2 linked regions of the Syntrophotalea carbinolica DSM 2380 genome follow. The protein of the gene in region 2 interacts with the protein of the main gene of each other region in a pairwise test. Links are inferred from orthologs where the notes say so. Each region holds a gene or a part of one and is shown on either strand. Other genes may lie near its edges. The genes, in order: PCAR_RS08410 and panC.

The links.
Region 1: the proteins of panC (region 2) and PCAR_RS08410 interact in binary tests that used the Escherichia coli proteins (3 or more experiments, as listed by UniProt). The link is inferred for Syntrophotalea carbinolica DSM 2380 from one-to-one orthologs.

The regions. Positions count from the first base shown.
Region 1 is NC_007498.2:1,744,256-1,755,841, forward strand. What follows is about bases 8,655-11,586. They hold PCAR_RS08410 (NUDIX hydrolase), read left to right. Parts: upstream 8,655-9,830; coding sequence 9,831-10,343; downstream 10,344-11,586. Other genes in these bases: PCAR_RS08400 (GTPase), read left to right, coding at 8,655-8,946; PCAR_RS08405 (ferredoxin domain-containing protein), read left to right, coding at 9,310-9,834; PCAR_RS08415 (P-II family nitrogen regulator), read left to right, coding at 10,716-11,054; glnA (type I glutamate--ammonia ligase), read left to right, coding at 11,113-11,586. Outside these bases: PCAR_RS17805 (MraY family glycosyltransferase), read left to right, coding at 1-502; PCAR_RS08355 (tetratricopeptide repeat protein), read left to right, coding at 1,084-1,995; PCAR_RS08365 (Crp/Fnr family transcriptional regulator), read left to right, coding at 2,505-3,179; PCAR_RS08370 (acyl-CoA thioesterase), read left to right, coding at 3,265-3,669; PCAR_RS08380 (hypothetical protein), read right to left, coding at 4,025-4,246; PCAR_RS08385 (DUF2845 domain-containing protein), read left to right, coding at 4,557-4,877; lpxA (acyl-ACP--UDP-N-acetylglucosamine O-acyltransferase), read right to left, coding at 4,893-5,684; PCAR_RS08395 (aldehyde dehydrogenase family protein), read left to right, coding at 6,092-7,582; more of PCAR_RS08400, read left to right, coding at 7,603-8,654.
Region 2 is NC_007498.2:2,135,746-2,147,306, forward strand. The notes cover bases 2,142-5,048. They hold panC (pantoate--beta-alanine ligase), read right to left. Parts: upstream 4,068-5,048; coding sequence 3,216-4,067; downstream 2,142-3,215. Other genes in these bases: PCAR_RS10130 (amidohydrolase family protein), read right to left, coding at 2,142-2,802; panD (aspartate 1-decarboxylase), read right to left, coding at 2,813-3,208; panB (3-methyl-2-oxobutanoate hydroxymethyltransferase), read right to left, coding at 4,090-4,893. In the rest of the region: SsrA-binding protein SmpB, read right to left, coding at 1-195; PCAR_RS10120 (SoxR reducing system RseC family protein), read right to left, coding at 185-655; PCAR_RS10125 (DUF502 domain-containing protein), read right to left, coding at 704-1,402; more of PCAR_RS10130, read right to left, coding at 1,516-2,141; PCAR_RS17875 (NAD-glutamate dehydrogenase domain-containing protein), read right to left, coding at 5,130-9,926; PCAR_RS10155 ((2Fe-2S) ferredoxin domain-containing protein), read left to right, coding at 10,304-10,552; PCAR_RS10160 ([Fe-Fe] hydrogenase large subunit C-terminal domain-containing protein), read left to right, coding at 10,652-11,561. UniProt on the Escherichia coli protein: Catalyzes the condensation of pantoate with beta-alanine in an ATP-dependent reaction via a pantoyl-adenylate intermediate.

The sequences.
Region 1 (11,586 bases), 380 kb from region 2 along the record:
TTTCAGCCCCATCGATGTCGGTGAACAGGTTTTCCGTACATCCATTGTCTTGCTGTTGGTCAGCTCCGTATCCTTTTTTATCTCCAGGGATTTACGCAATCCGTTTCTGATGGCGCTGCTTTTCATGTCGGGTATGCTCATCGCTTTTCAGAGTGAACAACTGGGGCTTTCCGGCGACGGTTTCATGCTTTCTCAGTCGATATTCAGCAATCTGTTGTTTTTCGTGGGAGGGTTGCTGGTTGTTTATAAGGTCCTGTTTCGGAATGGTGAGCGTCTTCTGTATCAGCCGTCGATGGATTTTCTGCTGTTTGCCATGGCGCTTTCCCTGGCGATTATCTCGCCGGAGTTGAAGCTGACCTATCGATTGCATGAGGTTATCCTCAAGGGGATGGTGCTGTTCATTTCGTTTAAGATCCTGGCGGTTCATTCGCGGCTGATGCTTCGGTGGGTGTTCTGGGGTATTCACGGCCTGCTGCTTACGTTTGTGTTGCGTGGTATGTAAGGTTTATACGGTTCTTTTCAACCCCTTAATTTCACACGACAGTTGGGGAAGAAAAAAAACGCATGGCCGAAAACTTTTTTGTTGCATTGGGTTCGGCCATTTGCTATAAGTTGTCTCGCTTCAAGCCGAAGTGGTGGAATTGGTAGACACGCTAGGTTCAGGGTCTAGTGGCCGTAGGGCCGTGGGAGTTCGAGTCTCCCCTTCGGCACCATTCAAAAGAACCCCTTGTTGATCAAGGGCTTAAACCTGGATTCACTCTGTTGGTACCAAGTCTGGTACAAGCCGAGAGGAGCCAGGTTTTTTTATGCCCCATTTCCGTATTCCCTCAAGTGCGCCGCTCATTTTTACCTCCATTTCAAGGGTTGCTGCTAAGCGTCCATTCAGAACTGTGAACCTGAAGGCTGCTTGTCCATTGATGATTCTAAGTTTACCTCCTGATCCTTCTGGTCAACCGTTGCCTGAAGGACCATATGTGCGGGATTCGAAGGGTGGGAGCTTGTGCTATCTTCTTGAGCCTGCCATATGTTCATGGTACCTTTCCAATCTTTTAAGGTCGTTGCATATCATTCCAAGGAGGCTACATGCGGCTCAGGGTCCCTACGATTTGTCTTATTTTGTTGTTGGTCGTTACGTCTTTCGCCTGGGCCGGTTTCTTTGAGGAGGGGCTTCAGGCATACGATGCCGGGGATTTTGGGAAAGCGTATAGCTTGTGGCTTTCCGCAGCCAAGCAGGGAAGTGTTGTTGCTGTATACAACATCGGTACCATGTATGATAAAGGGCAAGGCGTACCGCAAAATTCCAAACGGGCAGTGAGTTTATACCAGTTAGCTGCTGAAAAGGGGTATGTCAAAGCTCAATATAACCTTGGTGTTCGCTATAAAGAAGGCCAAGGCGTACCTCAAGATTACAACGAAGCAGTGAAGTGGCTCCGTTTAGCTGCTGAACAGGGGCATGCCAGCGGGCAATATCTTCTTGGTGCTATGTGTTGCAATGGAAAGGGCGTACTCCAAGATTACAAGGAAGCTGCGAAGTGGCTCCGGTTAGCTGCTGAACAGGGTCATGCTAGCGGGCAATATCTTCTTGGTGCTATGTATTGCAATGGAAAGGGCGTACTCCAAGATTACAAGGAAGCTGCGAAGTGGCTCCGGTTAGCTGCTGAGCAGGGGCATGCTGGCGGGCAACATATTCTTGGTACTATGTATTGCAATGGAAAAGGCGTACCTCAAGATTACAAGGAGGCTGCGAAATGGTTCCGGTTAGCTGCTGAGCAGGGGGATGCCAAAGCTCAATTGAATCTAGGGTTTTTATATATCCAAGGCTTGGGTGTTACACAAAGCAATATAGATGCTTATGCGTGGTGGGTTGTGTCCGCTGCAAACAATAATCAGAAGGCTCATGAAAACATGAAGGCTGCACAAGGTCAGTTATCACCTTCCGAAATTGAAAAGGGGCAGCGACGGGCCAAGGAAATCTGGGAGAGAATCAATAAGTAGGAAAGGTTTTGTATTCACTATCCTTTTGCTTGACGATGAGTCGGGATAGTGGTACAAACACTGGCACTAAAACTGGTACGAAAAAGTCACCTGAAAGAGCAGCCATGAGCTATCCCAGTGGTTGTTGCAAGATCTTGATTCAGGGTGAATGTAGAAAGGTCAAAATCAAGTTAACTACTTGAAAATATGACCCTTCGCTTCAAGCCGAAGTGGTGGAATTGGTAGACACGCTAGGTTCAGGGTCTAGTGGCCGTAGGGCCGTGGGAGTTCGAGTCTCCCCTTCGGCACCAAAGAAATCAAAGGGTCGGCGATTGAATCGCTGGCCCTTTTTTCTTTGGCATAGTCAACGGTAGATGGGATGGTTGTCTTGTGACGATGACTTCCAGCTTTTCTCGGTGTACCTTCACGTTAAAATGATATTGCGTGAAGTACGGTTATTGATTTCGCTGCTTTTGCTTACGATCTCGGGACATGGATGCTTACATGCCGAGGTTCCAAGGGACTCCCGAATGGATGAGCGTGAAGCTATAAAGCGTTGCCCCTTGTTTGCCGGGGTCACCGATAAAGATCTGGATGACCTGACGGGCATCGCCCGGCGGCAGAAGTATGTCAAAGGGCAGATGGTTTTTTCCGAGGGGGATGACGCCACGGGGTTCTTTATTCCTATCGAGGGCAAGGTGAAGATATTCAAATTGTCTCCGGATGGTCGTGAACGCATTTTACGTATTGCCCATCCGGGCCGGACTTTTGCCGAGGCCGCCATTTTCGACGTGGGTGTTTTCCCTGCTTATGCGCAGGCGATTGAGGATTCGGTTCTGTTGTTTTTTCCCAAACAGGCGATTCTTAATCTTCTGCATTGCAATGCGCAGCTCGCCATTAACATGATCGGTGGTATTTCGCGAATCCTGCGAGAACTCATGGATCATATGGAATCCCTGACATTCAAGGATGTGCCTTCGCGGCTAGCTCGCTATCTGCTCGATTTGTCTGAGATGAAGCAGCGGGAAGTCCGATTGCCCGTTTCCAAGACGCAATTGGCGGCCAATCTGAATACGGCGGGTGAGACATTGTCCCGCTCGTTGCGTAAGATGTCCGACGAAAATCTTATTGCGGTTAGGGGGCGGAATATTGAAATCCTGAATTTTCAGGGGCTCCTGGACCTGGCAGCCAAATACAAGGAATAGCTAGCATCCGGTAGGTGGTTTAATTACGAGCGTGCAGCATATCGCCTGATCGGCGTCTCTTTTTTACTCGGTTTTTGGGAGCTACATGGTCACGACAACAACCAATTTGATTGTGCGCTATGCGGAAACCGACGCGCAAGGCGTGGTGCATCACGCCAATTATCTGGTCTGGTTTGAAGAAGCGCGATCCGATTTTCTGCGCCAGCAGGGGTTGGCCTATAGCGACATGGAGCGCGACGGATTTTACGTGGTCGTTTCGGAGGTCGCCGCCACGTATCGGGCCCCTGCATTTTATGAAGACCGGATATGCATAGAGACGACTTTGGCAAAAGCCCGCAGTCGGCTTCTGGAGTTCACCTATCGGATTCGAAACAGCGACGCTAAATTGTTGGTTGAAGGGCGTACGCGGCATATTGTAGTGGGGGCTGACAAGAGACCTGTGTCCTTGCCTAAACCGGTATTGGAAAAACTTTTGGCTGCCCGTCCGTAAAGATTCGTTTGCCGGACAAAGCAGGTCTCGGCACGGATTGGTGGCAGGTCGAAATTGGGGCAATATTTTATTGACTTGTTCCGCACCGCTTGATATAAATTCAATCACTTCGGGCGTTTAGCTCAGCGGGAGAGCACTGCCTTCACACGGCAGGGGCCACTGGTTCAATCCCAGTAACGCCCACCATAAATTCAAGGGGTTAGATCATGTAGATCTAACCCCTTTTTTAATTTGATCAGCATATGGACTCAACAGCCCGCCTGGCAACAGGGCGGGCTGTTTTATTTACCGGAGATAAGAGATCAATAATTCCACATTTCAATCGGAGCGTGCGAATCTGACGGATTCGATTAACCTAGTGCATACTGCAGACCTCCGGGCGATAGGCCAGTAAAACGACATGCAACTCTTTTTCCAGTTTTTGCACCTTTTCGAGGTCTTCCTCGCAAAGCTGTTTAACGGTGTTGTGAGGCTCCAGGGCGAGGATGCAGGCTCCCAGTTCTTTTTCCAGATGGCGAATTCGGGTTATGGACGATTCATCAAGATTGTTCGCTATTTTGTAAGATTCAGTGGCCATGATGAACTCCTTTGCTGCGGGGGGAGAAACATACTCTGCTGCCATAATTCCAAGTTAAATGCTGGCTCTATTTTTTGTCAACCATGGTTGCCGGATATCCGTCTAAAACTAAGAGGACCTTCCGGTCAAGGCATCAGATGGCTGTTGGTTGCCGGGGAACGATGCCTTTTCGGTTTCGCAACGCGCTCAATCTATGCTGACATCAGAACCTGGGCGTGTCTACCGTTTGCCGTGTTGATAGAATAGAAGTCGAAGCGTTTAGCACAGGGGGGGGGATCTCCCTGTTTAATTGAAAACGAAAGGAGGCTATATGCGATATTTCGGAGTGTTCACCGCATTTTTTACCGTGATTTTCCTGGCAGCCGGTTCGGTCACGGTATCGGCCATGCGATGTGGGAATAGGATCGTGGGAGAGGGTGACACCAAAGCCGAGGTGCTGGTCAAATGCGGCCAACCTTTATTGCGGGAATACATTGGTGAGGATGTCGAAATGGAATACGGCTACGGTACCTACAGCAAGCGTATTGTGGAAGAGTGGACGTATAATTTCGGCCCAAGCAAGTTCATGCAGATTCTGCATTTTCGAGGGAACAAGCTTATCGAAATAAGAAACGGCGACAAGGGGTTTTAGTGGCGGTTTGTGGGCTTATTCGGCAAGTTTGCCCCGACCGCTGCCGACGCCTCGTTTCGAAGCGCGAATGAAATCGATAAGCATGCGCACATCGGGTGTCACCTCTTTTTGAGATTCCAGCTCCTGGATGCTGTCTTCGAGGCGTTTCCCGGTGCGGAAAATGGCTTTGAAAGCTCGTTTAACGGCAAGAATGCGGGAGGTGTCGAAACCGTTGCGTCGCATGCCGATCAGGTTGACGGAACGGATCCAGCTCATTTCGTCGTTGATGCAAAAAGGCGGCACATCCTTGGTGGCGCCAGAGCCGCCACGCATCATGGCCAGCTCGCCGATACGCACAAATTGGTGTACCTGGCAGTTGCCCGAGATGATGGCGCGATTGCCGACTTCGACGTGGCCGGCCAGTAGGGCGCCGTTCACCAGGATGACGTGGTCGCCAATGCGACAATTGTGGGCGATATGGCTGTTGACCATAAAAAAGTTGTTGTTGCCTATGACGGTTGAGGTGTTCTCGCGGTTGCCTCGATGGACGGTGACGCCCTCGCGAAAAATATTATGGTCCCCAATAACGGTATGGGCTTCCTCCTGGTTGTAACCGATGTCCTGCGGGGCCTGCCCGATGACGGCATAGGGGAAGATCTGGTTGCCGTTGCCTATCGTTGTCCAGCGACCGATATGCGCACCATGCATGAGGCGGGTGCCGGCTCCGATGGTGACGTTGGCGTCGATGAAGACATTGGGGCCGATCTCGACATCTTCAGCCAGGTTGACGGACGAGTCGATGATTGCGGTTGGATGGATGATGGCCATAATGGCTCCTTCGACGATAAGGTGGTTAATGAAGCGCGAGGTTTTTCAGCTGGTTCGGTGCTGCCCCGATCGCCTATATACTGCCGCAAATAGGGCTGGCATACAAGGGTTTTCGATGGGGTCAGATTCCAGAAGATGGTCGGACTTCGCAAATCTTCGGACAAACATGAGGTCGGTGAATATTCTTGCGACGATTTGATCTCTGCCGCCATGGCTTTCCCGCAAAATTTTATAATCCCTTGTAATTCCCCCCCGTTAGTCATGACAAGCTTCCCGGTCAGTGAGGTTTGCGCAGTCTCTTGCAAGGTAAAGTGCATCTGATAAGCTGAAAATGATCATGTTCGCTGCTTTGTGCAGTTTACCGTGGTGTGATAGCGAAAAATCACTAAGGGCCAGGAGTTATCGTGATGACGACAATACAGAATTTCATTGGTGGTCAATGGGTGCCCCCATCGACGGGCGAATATGGACAGAGTGTGAATCCCGCCCATGATATGGAGGTGGTAGCACGGTATCCCTTAAGTGCCAAGTCCGATGTCGATCGAGCGGTTCAGGCCGCAGTCGATGCATTTCCGGGGTGGAGGGCCATGCCCGCGCCAAGGCGTGCCGAGATTCTGTTCAGGGCGGCTGAAATTCTCTGCCGTCGCAAGGATGAGCTTGGGCAGTTGGTAACGCGTGAAATGGGGAAGGTCTTGTCTGAGGGCCTCGGCGATGTGCAGGAAGCCATCGATATGGCCTATTTTATGGCCGGTGAAGGGCGTCGCCTGCAAGGCGAGACGGTGCCTTGCGAACTTCCGAATAAAGACGCCAAGTCTTTTCGGGTTCCATGGGGCGTATTCGCTCTGATAACCCCCTGGAACTTTCCCATAGCCATCCCTTCATGGAAAATCTTCGCCAGTCTCATCTGCGGCAATACGGTCGTATTTAAACCTTCCTCCGATTCGCCTTTGTGTGCGACGCGCCTGGTGGAGGTGTTGGAAGAGGCCGGCATGCCCCCGGGGGTTGTAAATATGATCACCGGTGCCGGGGAAACAGTAGGCGAGACACTCGCCATGCATCCTGATGTTCAGGGCGTATCTTTTACCGGTTCCTGTTCCGTCGGCGAAGCGCTGGCTTGTTCCGTGGCCCAATTGCATCGGCCCATTGCCATGGAAATGGGCGGAAAAAATGCCATCCTGATTATGGACGATGCCGACCTGGATCTGGCCCTTGAAGGTGTGTTGTGGGGCGCGTTCGGAACGACAGGGCAACGATGCACCGCCGCCAGTCGCATTATCGTGCATGAAAAAGTGTACGATGAGTTCCTCGATCGTCTGGTGCGGGCCGCCAATGCCATGCGCCTGGGTGACGGACTCGAAAAAGATACCGACGTCGGCCCCTTGATCAACCGGCGGGCATTAAACAAAGTACTCAACTATATACGCATCGGTAAAGATGAGGGGGCGCGGTTGTGTTGCGGCGGCAACCAGGCCAAGCACAATGGGCTTACCGAAGGCTACTTTGTCGAACCGACGGTTTTTTCCAACGTGACGCCAAGTATGCGCATTGCTCAGGAAGAGATCTTCGGACCGGTGGTGTGCCTGATAAAATGTGACTCCTACGAACAGGGCATTGCCATCGTCAATCAAAGCCGCTTCGGTCTGTCCACGGCGATTTATACGCGCGATGTAAACATTTCCGCACGGGCAGAAGGGGACTTGGACTCCGGGTTGGTGTATATCAACGCCAGCACCATCGGCGCTGAAATTCAATTGCCTTTCGGTGGGTTTAAGCATTCGGGGTCAGGTCATCCGGAGGCTGGTGGACGTATGGGGGCACTTGATTTCTTTTCCCGCATCAAGGTGGTGTATCGCGATTTCAGCGGTAAATTGCAGAAGGCCCAGATCGACATAACCTGAAAATCCAACTATGAGCCGATATGAAGCCTATGCGCATTCTTATTTTGGGGGCGGGCGGCCGCGATTTCCATAATTTCAACCTGTTGTATCGCCACCGCAGGGATGTGGAGGTCGTGGCTTTTACCGCATCACAGATTCCGTTTCAGGTGGGACGCCTGTATCCTCCGGAGTTGGCCGGCCCTCTTTATCCCGACGGCATACCGATTCTTGCCGACGACGGCCTGGAGGCGCTGGTCGGTCGACTCAAAATCGATGCGGCGGTGTTTTCTTACAGTGACATATCCCATGTTCGGGTCATGGAAATCGCATCGCGTCTTTTGGCGGCCGGTTGCGATTTTTATTTTATCGGTGCCGACCGTACCATGCTCCAGTCCGGTTTGCCTGTTATTTCGGTGTGTGCTGTGCGCACGGGGTGCGGCAAAAGTCCTGTTACCCGATTTTTGTGTCGGGCATTGCGCCAGCAGGGTCGCAACCCGGTCGTGGTGCGCCATCCCATGGCTTACGGTCGTCTCGAACGTCGAGCGGTACAGTCGTTTCGTTCTTCGGAAGATCTCGATGCCCAAGGTTGCACCCTTGAAGAGCGCGAAGAGTATGAGCCTTTGCTGCAACTGGGAGTGCCGCTTTTTGCCGGTATCGATTACGAGGCTATCCTTAAGGTCGCAGAAAAAGCCGGGGATGTATTGATTTGGGATGGCGGTAATAACGATACGCCATTTTACCGTCCGGATCTGGAGATCGTTCTTGTCGATCCTTTACGGGCAGGAGATGAGCTGTCTTATTATCCAGGCTATATCAACGTCTTGCGCGCTCATCTTGTCATCGTCGGCAAGTTCGACGGCGTTCCTCCGGAAAAACTCGGCCTTGTTCTCCAAAATTTGCAACGGACCGTACCTGAAACTAGGGTGATACAGGGCGATCTGTCCGTATCCGCGGAGGATCCGGGGGCGGTGGCCGGCAGGCGGGTCCTGGTTATCGAGGATGGCCCTACGGTGTCTCATGGCGGGATGGCTTTCGGTGCCGGGGTGGTCGCTGCCAGGCGTTTTGGGGCTGCGGAGATTGTCGACCCCCGTCCCTTTGCAACAGGCAGCTTGAAACAGGTGTTTATGGATTATCCGAAACTGGCCTCGATCATCCCTGCCATGGGGTACAGCAAGGCCCAGCTGAACGATTTGAAAGACACTATCGATGCCGTTCCCTGCGATCTTGTTTTATCGGCGACCCCGGTTGATCTCGGCCGACTCATACCTATAGCCAAACCTCTTATTCGGGTGGGGTACGAATTCAAGGAGTTGGTTCCCGGCGCTTTGATGACCGAAGTTCTCCGAATGTTGGCCAAATTCGATAAGGCGAGGGGGGTATCATAGGGGCGCCTCACCCTTCAGCGCAAGTACGCCATAACCTGTCCTTGTTTCCCTTGTCTCGCGTTGATCTCCGTATCTTCGTTGTCGGTCCTTTTCTTTATCCGTTTTTATTGGCGCGAACTGGTTTGAGCCCATAAAGAAAATCTTGACAGATACGCGCGGCAGTGTAGGATATTTGCGGCTTGAAGATATCGTATACGGAAGGCGAAATCGCCGAGTGCCGGAAATGCTGATAAATTATCTAGATCTATCGGCTATTCATTATTTTTTCCGACTGGGATGCAATACGTTAGGGAGTATTTTTTTCTTCTTTCCTTAATTTCCAGCGGGGTGTATTTTGTTCATTCATGATGACTAGGAGGTAAAGTGCTGCTCTTTGATGACGAAAAAAACGGGATGCTCGAGATGGCCAGGATGATTTGCGCGGCAGCGCGGACGGCACCCAAGGGGCGCAGCATGGATCTTTTGACCACCGCCATCGTTGATGGGGAAGAAAAAGATCGATTGGCTGAGCGTATGCGGCATATCGGCAAAAGGGATGGGCTGGCTTTTTTTGAACGCGATGCCGGCAATGTCAGTCAGGCTCAACTTATCATTTTATTTGGCAACAAAAATCAGCCTCTGGGGTTGCCCAAGTGCGGATATTGCGGTTTCGACAGTTGTCAGGAGCTCAAGCGGGCCGGCGGCGTCTGTGCTTTTAACAGCGGCGATCTCGGTATCGCCATCGGTTCAGCCGTCAGTAGGGCCGCCGATCTGCGTATTGACAACCGCATTCTCTACACGGCGGGCAAGGCGGCTCTCGAACTCGGGTTACTGGGAGAAGACATCGCTCTGGCTTACGGTCTTCCTCTCTCGATAACCGGTAAAAATCCGTTTTTTGATAGAAAATGATTGAAGGGATGGCTGGCGAGGAGTGGTTTGATATCGTCGATGACGACGATCGGATTGTCGGTCGGGCAACCCGAGCCGACTGTCACGGCAATCCCGGCCTGATACATCGCGTTGCGCATGTTTTGGTTTTGAACCGCAAAGAGCAGATTCTTCTGCAAAAACGGTCCATGTCGAAAGATGTGCAACCGGGGCGCTGGGATACCAGTGTCGGAGGGCATCTTGATCCGGGCGAGTCTTATCTCGACGCCGCCTTGAGGGAGATGCGGGAAGAGCTGGGGATTGTCGACGTGCCTCTTCAGTTTCTCTATCATTCGCGTATCCGGAACCATTTTGAATCAGAGAATGTCGCCACATATTTGACGCGTTACAATGGTGAAATTCGTTTCGATCCTAGCGAAATTGATGCGGTTCGTTTTTTCTCCGCTGAGGACATTGTCAGCAGGCTCGGCACGGGATATTTTACGCCTAATTTCGAAGAAGAGTGGCAAATGTATAGCAAATGGTGTTAGTGTCCCTCCGTTGGCATTAAGAGCCAGGTGTCGTTGACTTTATCCTGTGGCATTTCGGTCAGGTTGTGTTTAAATAATAGTCAGCGTTTATGCCATTTTGTCTAAATATTGGGCACTGACAACGGGGTGTGGACGGTACGGGTTCCGTAAGGTTTTCATGGAACGCACGAAACTCCTTGAAAATCATATAGATAGTCTTTTTATGTTTGAAGGTAACGGTTTTGGCAGTTAATTTGCTTGTTCTTGCGAACAAGTTCGTAGAAAGACCGCTGCCAAGGATCTATGAGGAGACCGGCGCTGCTCCAGTAGCCGGCTACGGTGATAACGGGCGGCGAGGGCTGTCGAGGAACATCGTCTGCAGGAGGCCGATTGATGAGGAAAATTGAGGCAATTATCAAACCTTTTAAACTCGATGAAGTTAAAGAGGCGCTGAATGAGGTTGGTATCCAGGGTCTTACTGTCACCGAAGCCAAGGGATTCGGCAGACAGAAAGGGCATACCGAACTGTATCGCGGTGCTGAGTATGTGGTCGACTTCATCCCTAAAATTAAAATCGAAATCATCATCAACGACGATATGGTTGCCAAAGTGATCGAAACAATCAGTGATGCGGCTCGTACCGGTCGCATCGGTGACGGTAAGATCTTTGTGAGCCCTGTTGATGAAGTTGTTCGCATCCGCACGGGTGAATCAGGTGAGGACGCGCTGTAGGCCGGCCTAGTTTCCGGATCTTACGGTTATCTTTATTTCAGTCAAAGGAGTAATCGCAATGACGCCTAAAGAGGTAATGGAGTTCGTCAAGGAAAACAACATCCAGATGGTGGATTATAAATTCCTCGACTTTGTCGGTATTTGGCAGCATGTTTCGGTACCCATTTGTGAATTCAGCGAAGAGACTTTCGAAGAAGGTCTCGGTTTCGATGGCTCGTCCATTCGTGGCTGGCAGCCTATCCATAACAGCGATATGGCTATTATCCCCGATCCCAAAACTGCCAAGCTGGATCCTTTCATCAAGGTTCCGACCTTGAGCCTGATTTGCAACATTATCGATCCTATTACCAGAGAAGGTTACTCTCGCGACCCTCGCTTCATTGCCCAGAAAGCTGAAGCGTACCTCAAGTCGACTGGTATCGGCGATACTGCTTTCTTCGGTCCCGAGCCCGAATTCTTCATCTTTGACGATGTTCGTTATGCCTCCAGCTGCAACGAGTCTTTCTACAGCGTCGACTCTACTGAAGGTATC
Region 2 (11,561 bases):
GTAGGGGCTGATATGCAGATTGTTGACGTACAACTCTCCGCCCATGATGCGACAGAAGGCATCCTTAAGATTGGCCTTGCCCAGGCGCAGCGATTTAACCTCGGTACCGAGCAGCACCATGCCGGCTTCCAGAACCTCGTCTATGAAATAGTCGTGGTAGGCTTTTTTGTTATTTGCAATGATTTTAATACCCATGTTGTTCTTCGCTGCACTCCTCGCCGGGCAGTATTTCGATGATTTCCGGCATAAAAGTCCCGCGCGGAATGGCGCGGCTCCCTATGCGGATGATGAAAAAAGATCCCACCAAAAAGCTTAGGCCGAATATCGCCGCCAGCAGATTGGGGTCGATGCGTAACGTATAAAAGGCGCCGATAATCTCGCCCAGCACAGCGCCGCCGATCAGGGCCAGCAGCGGCACCACATAGAGCAGAAAGGACGCCAGCAGGAACTGCCCGGCGCGACTGGCCAGCCGCACCTTGTCGCCGACCACGGCACCGAGCACATTATGAGTCTCCACCAGCATGGAACGCCCGTCATCGCCGACATGACAGAGCCCCATGGCAGCACAGCCCGCACAAAAGGTGCTCTTGCGGCAAAGCACCATGGCCACATGGCATCCGCGAAGTTCGACGACGGTTCCAGTTTCCTGCATCATGGCTGAACTACCTCGCTCTGGTTCCCATGCCGGAAAACGAAAGGTTTGTTACCGACCATCCTCTGACGGGAAGCTGCTGGCCGCAGCGCCTGCGACGGGAACGCCCTTATAGCGATCGGGCGGCGACACCATGCCGCCGGAGACGATCAGCTTGAAAGCTTCTTCCACCGTCATCCCGAGTACGCAGGTGTCTTCCTCCGGCACCAGGATGTAATAGCCCGAGGTCGGATTGGGGGTGGTCGGTATAAAAACGTTGATCACCCGCCGCGCCGTGATGCGCTGCAGCTCACCCTCGCTGACACCGGTAACGAAGCCGATGGACCAGAGGCCCTTGCGCGGGTATTCGATGAGAACAACCTTGCGAAATCCCTGGCGATCGCTGCTGAGAACCGTGTCGGCCACCTGCTTGAACAGGGTATAGATCCCCTTGACCAGGGGAATGCGGTAGACCAGTTTTTCGGAAGCACGCACCAGCTTGTGCCCGAAATAGTTGGTAGCCAGCACGCCGGTAAAAATAATCAGCAGGAAAGTCAATACCACGCCGAGGCCGGGCACCGCAAATCCGAACAGCTGCTCGGGTTGCCAGCGCAGCGGCAGCATGCGCACCAGCAAGCCGTCCATCAGGCTGACAATCCATCGCACCACGACGATGGTCAGTCCTACCGGCACCAGCACCAGCAGGCCGGCGAAAAAATAGCGACGCAGTTTTTTCCGTAAAAAACGTTTCAGAACCGATACGCGAGCCATACAAGGACCCTTCTATGGGCGAATCGCATAGCACCGTATGGCGCTTGCGCCCGAAAATTTCAGCGTCTCGCCACGAATGCGTACCCGTGAAAAAGTTGCCTGATGCAAAGGAATTATAAAGAGGCCATGGAAGGATTGCAAGGTTTGCCATCGAGAAACAGCGCGTCCACCTCATCGGTACGCCCGGGACGGCACAAAAAGTCTGGGAGATCGGGCAGAGACGGCAATTGCGCAGGTCGCAATACCTGGAAATGTGCGCCGTAACCGGGTGCCAAAGCGCCCATTTCCCCGGCCAGCCCCAAAGCGCAAGCCCCGTAATAGGTCGCCATTTCCAGCAAACTGGCCGCGTCGAGATCCTCGCCGAAGCACTGTCGGGCAAAAGCCACTTCGTCCCAGACGGAAAGGCTGTCGCAGCTGGCCAGACTGTCGGTACCCAGCACCAGCGGCACCCCTGCGGCCCGATAGGCGGCCACCGGGGCTTTACCGACACCGAGCCGATGATTGGAACGGGGACAAAGCACCACGTACACCCCCGCATCGGCAAGGAGTTCAATCTCTTCGGCGGACACATGCACGCCATGCACCAGCAGATCGCCGGCTTTCAGCAAGCGATGCTGCGCCAACCAATGGACCGGCGTCAGGCCCCGGGCCGGGGGAATCCTGTCGCCCCATCCGACCTGGGGATATAAGCGTTCGGCAAAGGGACCGTCGCCATCCCTTATCAAAGAGACCTCTTCGGGAGATTCGGCGACATGCATCGACTGCATAAGGTGCCGCTGCGATGCCAGCTCGAATAATTGCTGCAGAAAATCGGCGGACACCGTATAGATGGAATGCGGTGCCAGACCGTAGATCATTTTCCCGGGGGCCGGCTGATCCAGAAGGTTGCTCAGAACGTCGAGGGTTTGCCGGTTGCGCCCGGCGTCGAGCCCCAGCGCTTCCAGAAACAGGCGCCCCCGCAGCGGCGTGCTCACATAGGCGTCTCTGGCATGGATTCGGGAAAGGATATCGCCGATGGCACCGGTACCATAGCGGATCGATCGTCGGATGCCATCGCGCAGGGATACGCCGAACTCTTCCTGCGGAACGCCCCGCAACACCCCGATAAGACGCAGCATCCAGTCGGTAAAACCGGCAATTTCCCGGTCTTGACCGAAAGCGTCCCAATAGGGAACGTGGGTCAGTTCCAGGTGAGTATGAGCGTTGGCCATGGGCGGCAGCAATATGGCTTCGCCGAAATCGACGGTTTCCCCTGCATCGCCCCAGGCTTTCAGGCTGCGATCGTTGCCGACCTCGACAATGCGTCCGTCGCGCACCAGCAACGCGCCGTTTTCCACGCACGGCCCGCTCATGGGAAGCAGATACCGGGCCCTGAAAATCATCGTTTCGGCGCTCGCCATGGCAAGCCGCTCAGATAGCGTTACGCAGGCTGCCCTGCCCGGGATTTTCGCTTTTTTGCGTGGTGGGAACGTTTTTATCGTCGACAAACACCAGCTTCGGCTCGTAAGCCGCAGCCTTGTCGGCATCGATATCGATCCAGCTGGCGATAATCACCATGTCGCCCTTGGAAACCATCCGCGCCGCGGCGCCGTTGATGCAGATCACGCCGCTACCGGGCTGTCCTTCTATGGCGTAGGTCTGAAAACGGGTGCCATAGGTGACATTCCAGATATCGACGGCTTCGTAAGGCAGGATATCGGCCTGTTTCATCAGTTCGGAGTCGATGGTGATACTACCTTCGTAGTGCAGGTCGGCGCCGGTCACAGTGGCGCGGTGAATCTTGGATTTGAGCATTTTCCGTTTCATGGATATGTCAAACCTCCTCAAGGATATAGTTATTGTCGATCAATCGCGTTTGGCCGATTCGCACTGCCATCAACAGCACCGAATTGGCATCTATCCGGTCGACACCTTCCAACGTGTCGCCGTCACAGATCTTTATATAATCGATTTGGGCGTCCGGCTCTCTGCCGATGCGTTCACGGACCAGGCCGACCAGACGCCGGGCGTGGTGCTCACCATGATGCGCCGCAACCCGGGCTTGCCGCAAAGCGTCGACCAGAGCCAGCGCCTGTTTGCGCTCTTCGGCAGACAAAAAGACGTTGCGCGAACTCATGGCCAAACCGTCCTTTTCCCGTACCGTCGGCAGCCCGACAACTTCCACGGGCAGGTTAAGGTCCGCGGCCATGCGGCGCAAGACGGCCAATTGCTGAAAATCTTTCCTCCCGAACAGGGCTATGTCGGGCTGAACGATATTGAACAACTTACAGACCACCGTGGTCACGCCGCGAAAATGTCCGGGCCGGCTTTCGCCGCACAGGGTCTTGGTCAGCCCCTCGACATGCACGTATGTCTTGTAACCGTTGGGATACATGGTTGCAGGCGTCGGATGGAACAGGATATCGACACCGACCTCGCGGACCAGCTCGGCATCGCGCTCCAGATCCCTCGGGTAGGACGCAAGGTCCTCCTTGGGACCGAACTGGGTAGGATTGACAAAAATGGAGGCGACCAGCAGATCGCCGCGCTTGCGCCCTTCGCGCATCAGGGACAGATGCCCCTCATGCAGATACCCCATGGTCGGAACGAAGGCGATACGCTGACCGGCTTGCCGCGCCTGGAGACAGCGGCTCTGGACTGTGGCAATATCGTTGATGATGTCCATATGGATTTGAAACAACCTCGTATCAGGAAAAACTGTGCTCGGGTCCGGGGAAAACACCTTGTTTCACGTCGCCGATATATTCCTTGACCCCCTGGCGTATGATGGACGCCACATCGGCATATCGTTTAACGAAGCGAGGAGAATATTTTTCGCACAGACCGAGAATATCGTGAATCACCAGCACCTGGCCGTCACAATCGACGCCGGCACCGATGCCGATGGTGGGAATGTCGAGGGCCTCCGTAATCTGACCGGCCAGCCCCGCCGGAATACCTTCGAGGACGACGGCAAAAGCGCCGGCCTCCTGCACCGCCCGGGCATCGCGCATCAACTGGCGGGCCTGCTGATCATGCTTGCCCTGCACCTTGTAGCCGCCCATACGATGGATGGACTGGGGAGTCAAACCGATATGACCGACCACCGGAATGTCCATATCCACGAGAGTCCGGATGACTTCGGCAACAGGTTCTCCGCCTTCGAGCTTGACCGCCTGGGCGCAACCCTCTTTGACCAGACGACCGGCATTGAGACGGGCTTCGCGCAAATCGACCTGGTAGGACAAAAACGGCATGTCGGCCACCAGAAACGCCTGGCCCAGCCCCCGCGCCACGGCGCGGCAATGATAAATCATTTCGTCCATGGTTACAGGCAAGGTATGGTCGTAACCGGCAACCACCGGACCGACGGAATCGCCGACCAGCACCATATCGATGCCTTCCAGGTCCATCAACCGTGCAAAGGGATAATCGTAAGCCGTCAGCATGGCGATTTTTTCGCCCTCGGCTTTCATGCGTTGAATATCGAGTACCGTTTTACGCTTTTGCATGCGCGCTCTCCGTAACGCGCCCGGATTGAAAATACACGGCAAAAAAAAAGCCCCCCGGACGCCGTCCGAAAGAGCTGTGCCTGTACGGTAGAAGCGGTATGCCTCCCCCTCTGGTGCAACTGCCTTCCGTCCCGGTCCGATGGATCCAGGCGGTATAAGTCTTGGCTGAACGAGGCGGCGATCTTTTGGCTCCGGCTCATGTTCCGGGCCTGCGCCTGCCTGTTTCAGGTGGCCATCTATAGCATAGTCCCGGGAGGCTGTCCAGATTTTTCCCTGTCGCCGCTCGCGAGCAACGACTCCAGAGTCCCCACCAGAACCACAAATGGATGATACCCCAAAGGCGAACTGCCACGCAAGCGGTCCTGTTGTTCGCGCAGCACCCGCATACGCGACCCCCGCCGCGCTAAAAAGCGCTGGCAGTCCCCCGTGGTTTCCCGCCACACGGCAAGGGCCACATCGAACCCCAGAGAACCGAACTTGCTGTGCAACGCCTGCCAGGCCAGCCTGTCCCATCGCTCCAGCGCCTGCACCCTGCCAAGCTGCTCGACAATTTCGTACCAGCCGAGGCGCTGTTTGGTATCCGCCAGCAGCCGGGCCATGGTCAAAAGGTCTTTACCGGTCAATAGCGCCAGATTCGCTACCGGCAAAAAATCTTCCAGATAATGCAATGCGGCACATTTTGCCGCCAGATTTTTTTCGCAACCACCTGCGACCAGCTGGCGCTCCGCTTCGGCCCGGGATTGCAGACTTTGCTCCGGTTGAATTTCATCGAGAATCCGAAGATAACTGGCGATATCTTTGCGGAAGGCTTCCACCACGGAAGTCCGCAGTTCGATCGTCAGATTGCGCACAAGCGCCCATCGGCACATCTCCTCCAGGGTCTTCTCAAGGCGCAGCAGCCATTGCAACTGTTGCGTAGCGGGCCACGGGTTATCTTTGCCGGCCACCGCATCCCGGATTCGCGCCCCCCCAAGGGCTTCATCGAACAACAGATACAGGCCGACCACCCTGGTAAGCTCCGCCCCGGTCTGCCGACAGAGCCGGCCGCACATGGCGCTACCCGCCTGGTTGATGACCCGGTTGGTCATAACGGTGGCGGCGATCTCCCGCGCCAAAGGATGCGCCGGCAGGGCCTCCCCGAATCTCTGCACCAGCCGGGAGGGGAAATATTCCCGCAGGCAACGTTGCCCGAAAGCCGTCTCGGGCAAATCCCCCTGCAACACCGCGTGGTACATCTGCATCTTGCTGTAGGCCATCAAAACGGCCAGTTCCGGCCGGGCAAGGACAGGTTCGGAGCGCGCCATGGTTTGCTTGAGGGTCGGCAGATAGTGCGCTTCCGGATCGAGGATACCCGCGTTGGCCAGGGTTTCCATCTGGGCGAAAAAGGATTCCAGCCGGTCCCCGCATCGGGCCTGATCCAGGCTGAGGCACAGTCCTTGCCTGCCGCAATCGTCCAGCACCGCCTGACAGACCTCTTCGGATACGGCTTCCAGCATCCGGTCGCGTTCGTCCCGGCTGGCCAATTGACCGCTTTCGAGAAGCTGGCGCATGAAAATCTTGAGGTTGACCTCGCGATCCGAACAGGCCACGCCACCGGCATTGTCTACGGCATCCGTATTAATGCGGCCACCGCCCAGTCCGTAGGCGACACGGGCCCGCTGGGTAAAGCCCAGGTTGCCACCCTCGCTCACCACTTTCACCCGCAGGTCCCGGGCGTCGATCCGCACATCGTCGTTGGCATGATCCCCCACCTCCTGATGGGTCTCTCCATCGGCCTTGATGTAGGTTCCGATGCCGCCGTTCCACAACAGATCGGCCGGCGCAGCCAGAATCATCCGTATCAGGCCGGGGCCGTCCGTCGATCGCTGGCGAGTTCCGAGCCAACGCCGCACCGGCGCCGAGAGCGGAATATCCTTGCTGTTCCTCGGGTAGACGCCCCCGCCGGCCGACATGGCTTGCGGATCGTAGTCGGCCCAGCTGGAGCGCGGCAGGGCGAACAGCCGCTGTCTCTCCCGAAACGCACGGGCGGGATCGGGATCGGGATCGAGAAAAATATGCCGATGATCGAAGGCTGCCAGCAGGCGCACGGTGTCGGACTGCAGCAAACCGTTGCCGAAAACATCGCCACTCATATCGCCGATACCGATGACGGTCAGGGACCGGTCGGTACTATCCGCATCCAGCTCGCTGAAATGTCTGCGAACGCTGACCCAGGCGCCGCGGGCTGTAATACCCAGCTTTTTGTGGTCATAGCCATGCGAGCCGCCACTGGCGAAAGCATCGCCGAGCCAGAAATCATACTCGGCGGAGATGTGGTTGGCCCGGTCGGAAAAATGCGCAGTCCCCTTGTCGGCGGCGACCACCAGATACGAATCGTGGTCGTCGTAAGCCACCAACTGGGGATGGCGCCGCGCCGCGCCGCCCTTGAGGTTATCCGTCACATCGAGCATGCCGCGAATAAAATCCTCATAGGCCTGCGCCACCTGTTTCTGAACCTTTTCCCGGTGTTCGGACAGGTGCTTGACAATGAACCCGCCCTTGGAACCCACCGGAACGATCAAGGCATTTTTGATCATCTGGGTGTTCATGAGGCCCAACACCTCGTCGCGCATCCCTTCATGGCGATCGCACCAGCGAATGCCGCCCCTGGCCACCTTGCCGCCACGTAAATGGATCCCCATCATCAGGGGAGAATGGACGAATATTTCATAAAGCGGGCGCGGCGCCGACAAGTCGATAATCCCCATGGACGCGATCTTGAAGGATAAGGGATAGCAGGGACGTTCTTCGCACAGGAAAAAATTGGTCCGCACCGTGGCGTCGATCAAGTTGAACAGCATCCGCAGAATCGTATCCTGACGTAAATCTTTCACCTCGGACAGAGCTGACACCATGGACTGTCGCAACGCCGGCAACTGCCCTGCTTCCTTTTGCCGCAACGCCTGCACTTCACCGGGACCCCGGAACCTGGCCTCGAAATAGCTGTACAGCAGGCGCGCTGTCGCAACATGGGTCACCAGGGCCCGACCGACGTCTCCCCGGCTGAAAGGATGTCCCAACTGCAGCAGGTAATCGCGATAAGCCCTCAGTACGTGAATCTGCCGCCAGCTCATGCCGCCGATCGTCACCAACCGGTTGAGAATATCGCTTTCGGCGTAACCGTCACGCAGGGCCTGCAGGGCATCGAGCAGCAGGTCGTGGATGGATGCGGCACCATCGTGGCAAGGCGGCAGTCGCACGGCGATACTGTGTATGAAATAACGCTGCTGATCCCGGTCGATCTGGAAATCGACATTGGTCTCCACCTCGAGACCGAGATCTTCCAGCACCGGCATGATTTCGCCCAAAGGTAAAGCCCGCATACCGTAGTATTGCAGCAGGTGCTGTCCGCCAGGCCCCGGCAGGGGCCCCCACAGGGCAAAATGCTCACGTTTTCGAGCAAGCAGCGTATCCAGAGCTTTGATGTCACGTACCGCAAACCGCGGATGTACAAGAGCGCGATATTCGCGGGAAAAAAGCGGAACGAAGCGGGACGTCAGACGGGCCCCCTCGACAGGGCCATGTAGTTTTTCCAACAGCAGTCCGCATTTTTCCTCCCAGGATCTGCCGATGCGGGTCAGAGCGCGTTCAAGCCTGCTACCGTCGAACTGTTCATGCCCGGTGACCAGGGGACAGCGTACCTGCAGGGTAACCGTATCCGCACCCCCCTGCCCCATGCGAAGGGACAACTGGTCGGTCCGCAGATAGCGCTGCATGTAGATTTCCATGCGATGCAGATTATCGGCGGAATAAAAACGTCTCGGCAGCATAATGACCAGTGTCAACCAACCGGCGGCAAGCCCCGGCACAGCCACTACCTTGACCGTGCCGTCACGATAAAGCTGCGTCAGGGCCCGCACGATACGTGTTAATTCGACACGTTGGATCAAAAAAAGCTCGATGGTGGGGAAACCATCGAGAATCTCCATGGTTTTGCGCCAGTCGTGACAGTGAGGACGAATCCCCAGGGATTGCAAAACCTGTTGAATCCGACGCCGCAAAGGGGGCAAGCCCATATTGCCCTGCATCCGCCCCTGAGGGGTCGGCATGCCGGCAAAAACATGTTCACGGCACAATTCCGGATCGACATTTTCCCGCAGGGCCAGAAACAACAGTGGCTCCTCGGGTCTTACCGGGCTCGGCTGTTCTCCGGGAACCACGGTGACGGTCTCATGACGTAACATGCGCTGTCGAAACGGCATCGGCATTTCGCACAAGCACTGCCCCGTCTCCGGAAAAACCTCCCAGTCTCCGGGAATAAACCCCACCGTTGCATCATGTTGCTGGTAAAGCACCAGTTCGCCGTCTCCACGCAGGCGGATATCGAGACAACGGTACGCTACCGGTTCGAAATTACCCGCCTGCAACCATCGCCAGAAAGCGCCGTAACCGTCGGCGGCAGCAAAATCCTGCAAACTCTCCAGGCGCTGCTTGAGTGCCGGCTGGTCCTCGGCCAACCGCGTCATGCCCTGGACGAGTCGACGCACATCATCCACCAGCTCGGGAGACTCTTCCGGCAGGAAACTCTGCAACTCGAAAACCATCAACGACAACCGGGAGACCTTCCTGTCCCCCCGCACCAGCCGAACCTTGCCCTCTGCCATGCGCACATTGAGCAGCGGATGTGACACCACCCGGAACCGCAAGACCCTCTGCTTGATGAATCCGACCACCGCATCGAAGAGATAGGGCACATCGACAACACAGGCAACCAACCAATAACGGCCGGGTTTTGCCAGGGGATGCAGCGCAACCGCCTCTTCTTGGACACAACTTTTAAGCATCTCGAGCATCTGTTCCAGAAGCCCGGCCAGCGCCTGCTCCCCCAACTCGGCAATAGCGGCCGGCGCCGCGCGCTCCGTCAAACGTTGCGCCAACAGCGTCAGGGACTGTAACCGGCGGCCGGCATGCCGCTGAGCCAGAATCCGGAGAGCCCGCTCCGCCGTGCCATGAAGAACCTCAATAGGTTGCGATGCCGATTCCGTCGTTGTCATCAAACCTCTCCCGAAGAGCTTACCCTTTAAATATTCATTGTCTTATCAAGAGGCTATATCATATAAACAAGGATACAAGAAAATTTGAAACATACGTCAGCCGCCGACCGGCTCGACGCTTATAAAGGATGGGGCCTACGCAAGAACTTACCGTAAACAACATTTAATATCATATCGTGTGCAGAAATGTTTCACTTAACCGCGGCTTTGGCCTATAATACCGGGAAATGATCAGACTTAAACGCGCATGGCCGTCACTTGTTACTTTTTTAACCACCATGCATCTATTGGGGAAGATGCGTGGACGGAAACGGCGATGTGCCTGAACAAGGGGGCTGGAGGAGACTGTCCGCACCGGATCGAGGAGACCTAATCTTATGAAAAAACAAATCGTCATCTGCATGGGCAGTTCCTGTTTCAGCCGTGGCAATGACCGCAACCTTGAAATCATCGAGGAGTTCATCGCCCGTCACCAATTGGACGCTGAGGTCGATCTGCGCGGCAGTCGTTGCGAGGGTCGCTGCGACCAGGGCCCGGTCTTCAAGATCGATGACAAGATTTTTTCCCATGCAAATCAGAGCGACATTGTTGAGATCCTGAAAGAGAACCTTTTCGCAAACGATTGATGCAAGACCCGGATCCTCATCCATGCACCGTTAACGTTCATACGGCAAAGTTCATCTCACTATTCATCGACACGACCAACACAAGGGGTATCATCTGTCATGAATCCGCACCAGCCTGCTCAACCCCCCATCTATACCCGGGAAACTGAATGCCAGGACTGCTCCAAATGCGTGCGCTACTGTCCCGTCAAGGCGATCAAGGTCGCTGACGGGCAAGCCCGCATCGTGCCTGAAAAATGCGTGGCCTGCGGCACCTGCGTAAGGGTATGTCCCGCCAACGCCAAGCGCGTTCGGGACGACCTCGATCCGACCAAACGGATGTTGCTTTCCAGCGATCGAGTTTATGTGTCTCTCGCCCCATCCTACGTCAGCGAGTTCCCGGACATCCCCTCGACCCAGATCATTGCGGCCCTGCGCAAACTTGGGTTTGCCGGCGTCAGTGAAACCGCCCTGGGTGCCCAGGATGTATCGGCCCTGGTGGCCGCCGATCTGGCCAAAGGGGAAAACCGCCTGTACCTGTCATCGGCCTGCCCGGCCGCCGTAACCTACATCCAGAAATACCTGCCCGATCTGACCGACTCCATCACTACGGTATTGTCGCCGCTGCTGTCCCATTGCACCAAGCTGCGAGAACATTTCGGCAACGATATTCGTATTGTCTTTATCGGGCCGTGCGGCGCCAAAAAGAATGAAGCCGACCGTCATCCTGAACTGCTTGACGCCGTCATCACCTTTGCGGACCTGCGCCAATGGCTGGAGGATGAACGCATCCACCCGGGGGCTCTGCCCACAACCCCGGAGGACCGCTTCGTGCCGGAAACTTCCCAGGAAGGTGCCCTGTATCCGGTGGAAGGCGGCATGATCGAGACCATACGCCTGCAGGGCGGCTGCGATAACGTGCGCTGCATCACTGTGGCCGGCATCAACGGCATCCGCCACGTCTTATCCGGGTTCAAACCCAAATCGCTGCCCCAACCGCTGTTCATGGAACTGCTCGCCTGCCGGGGCG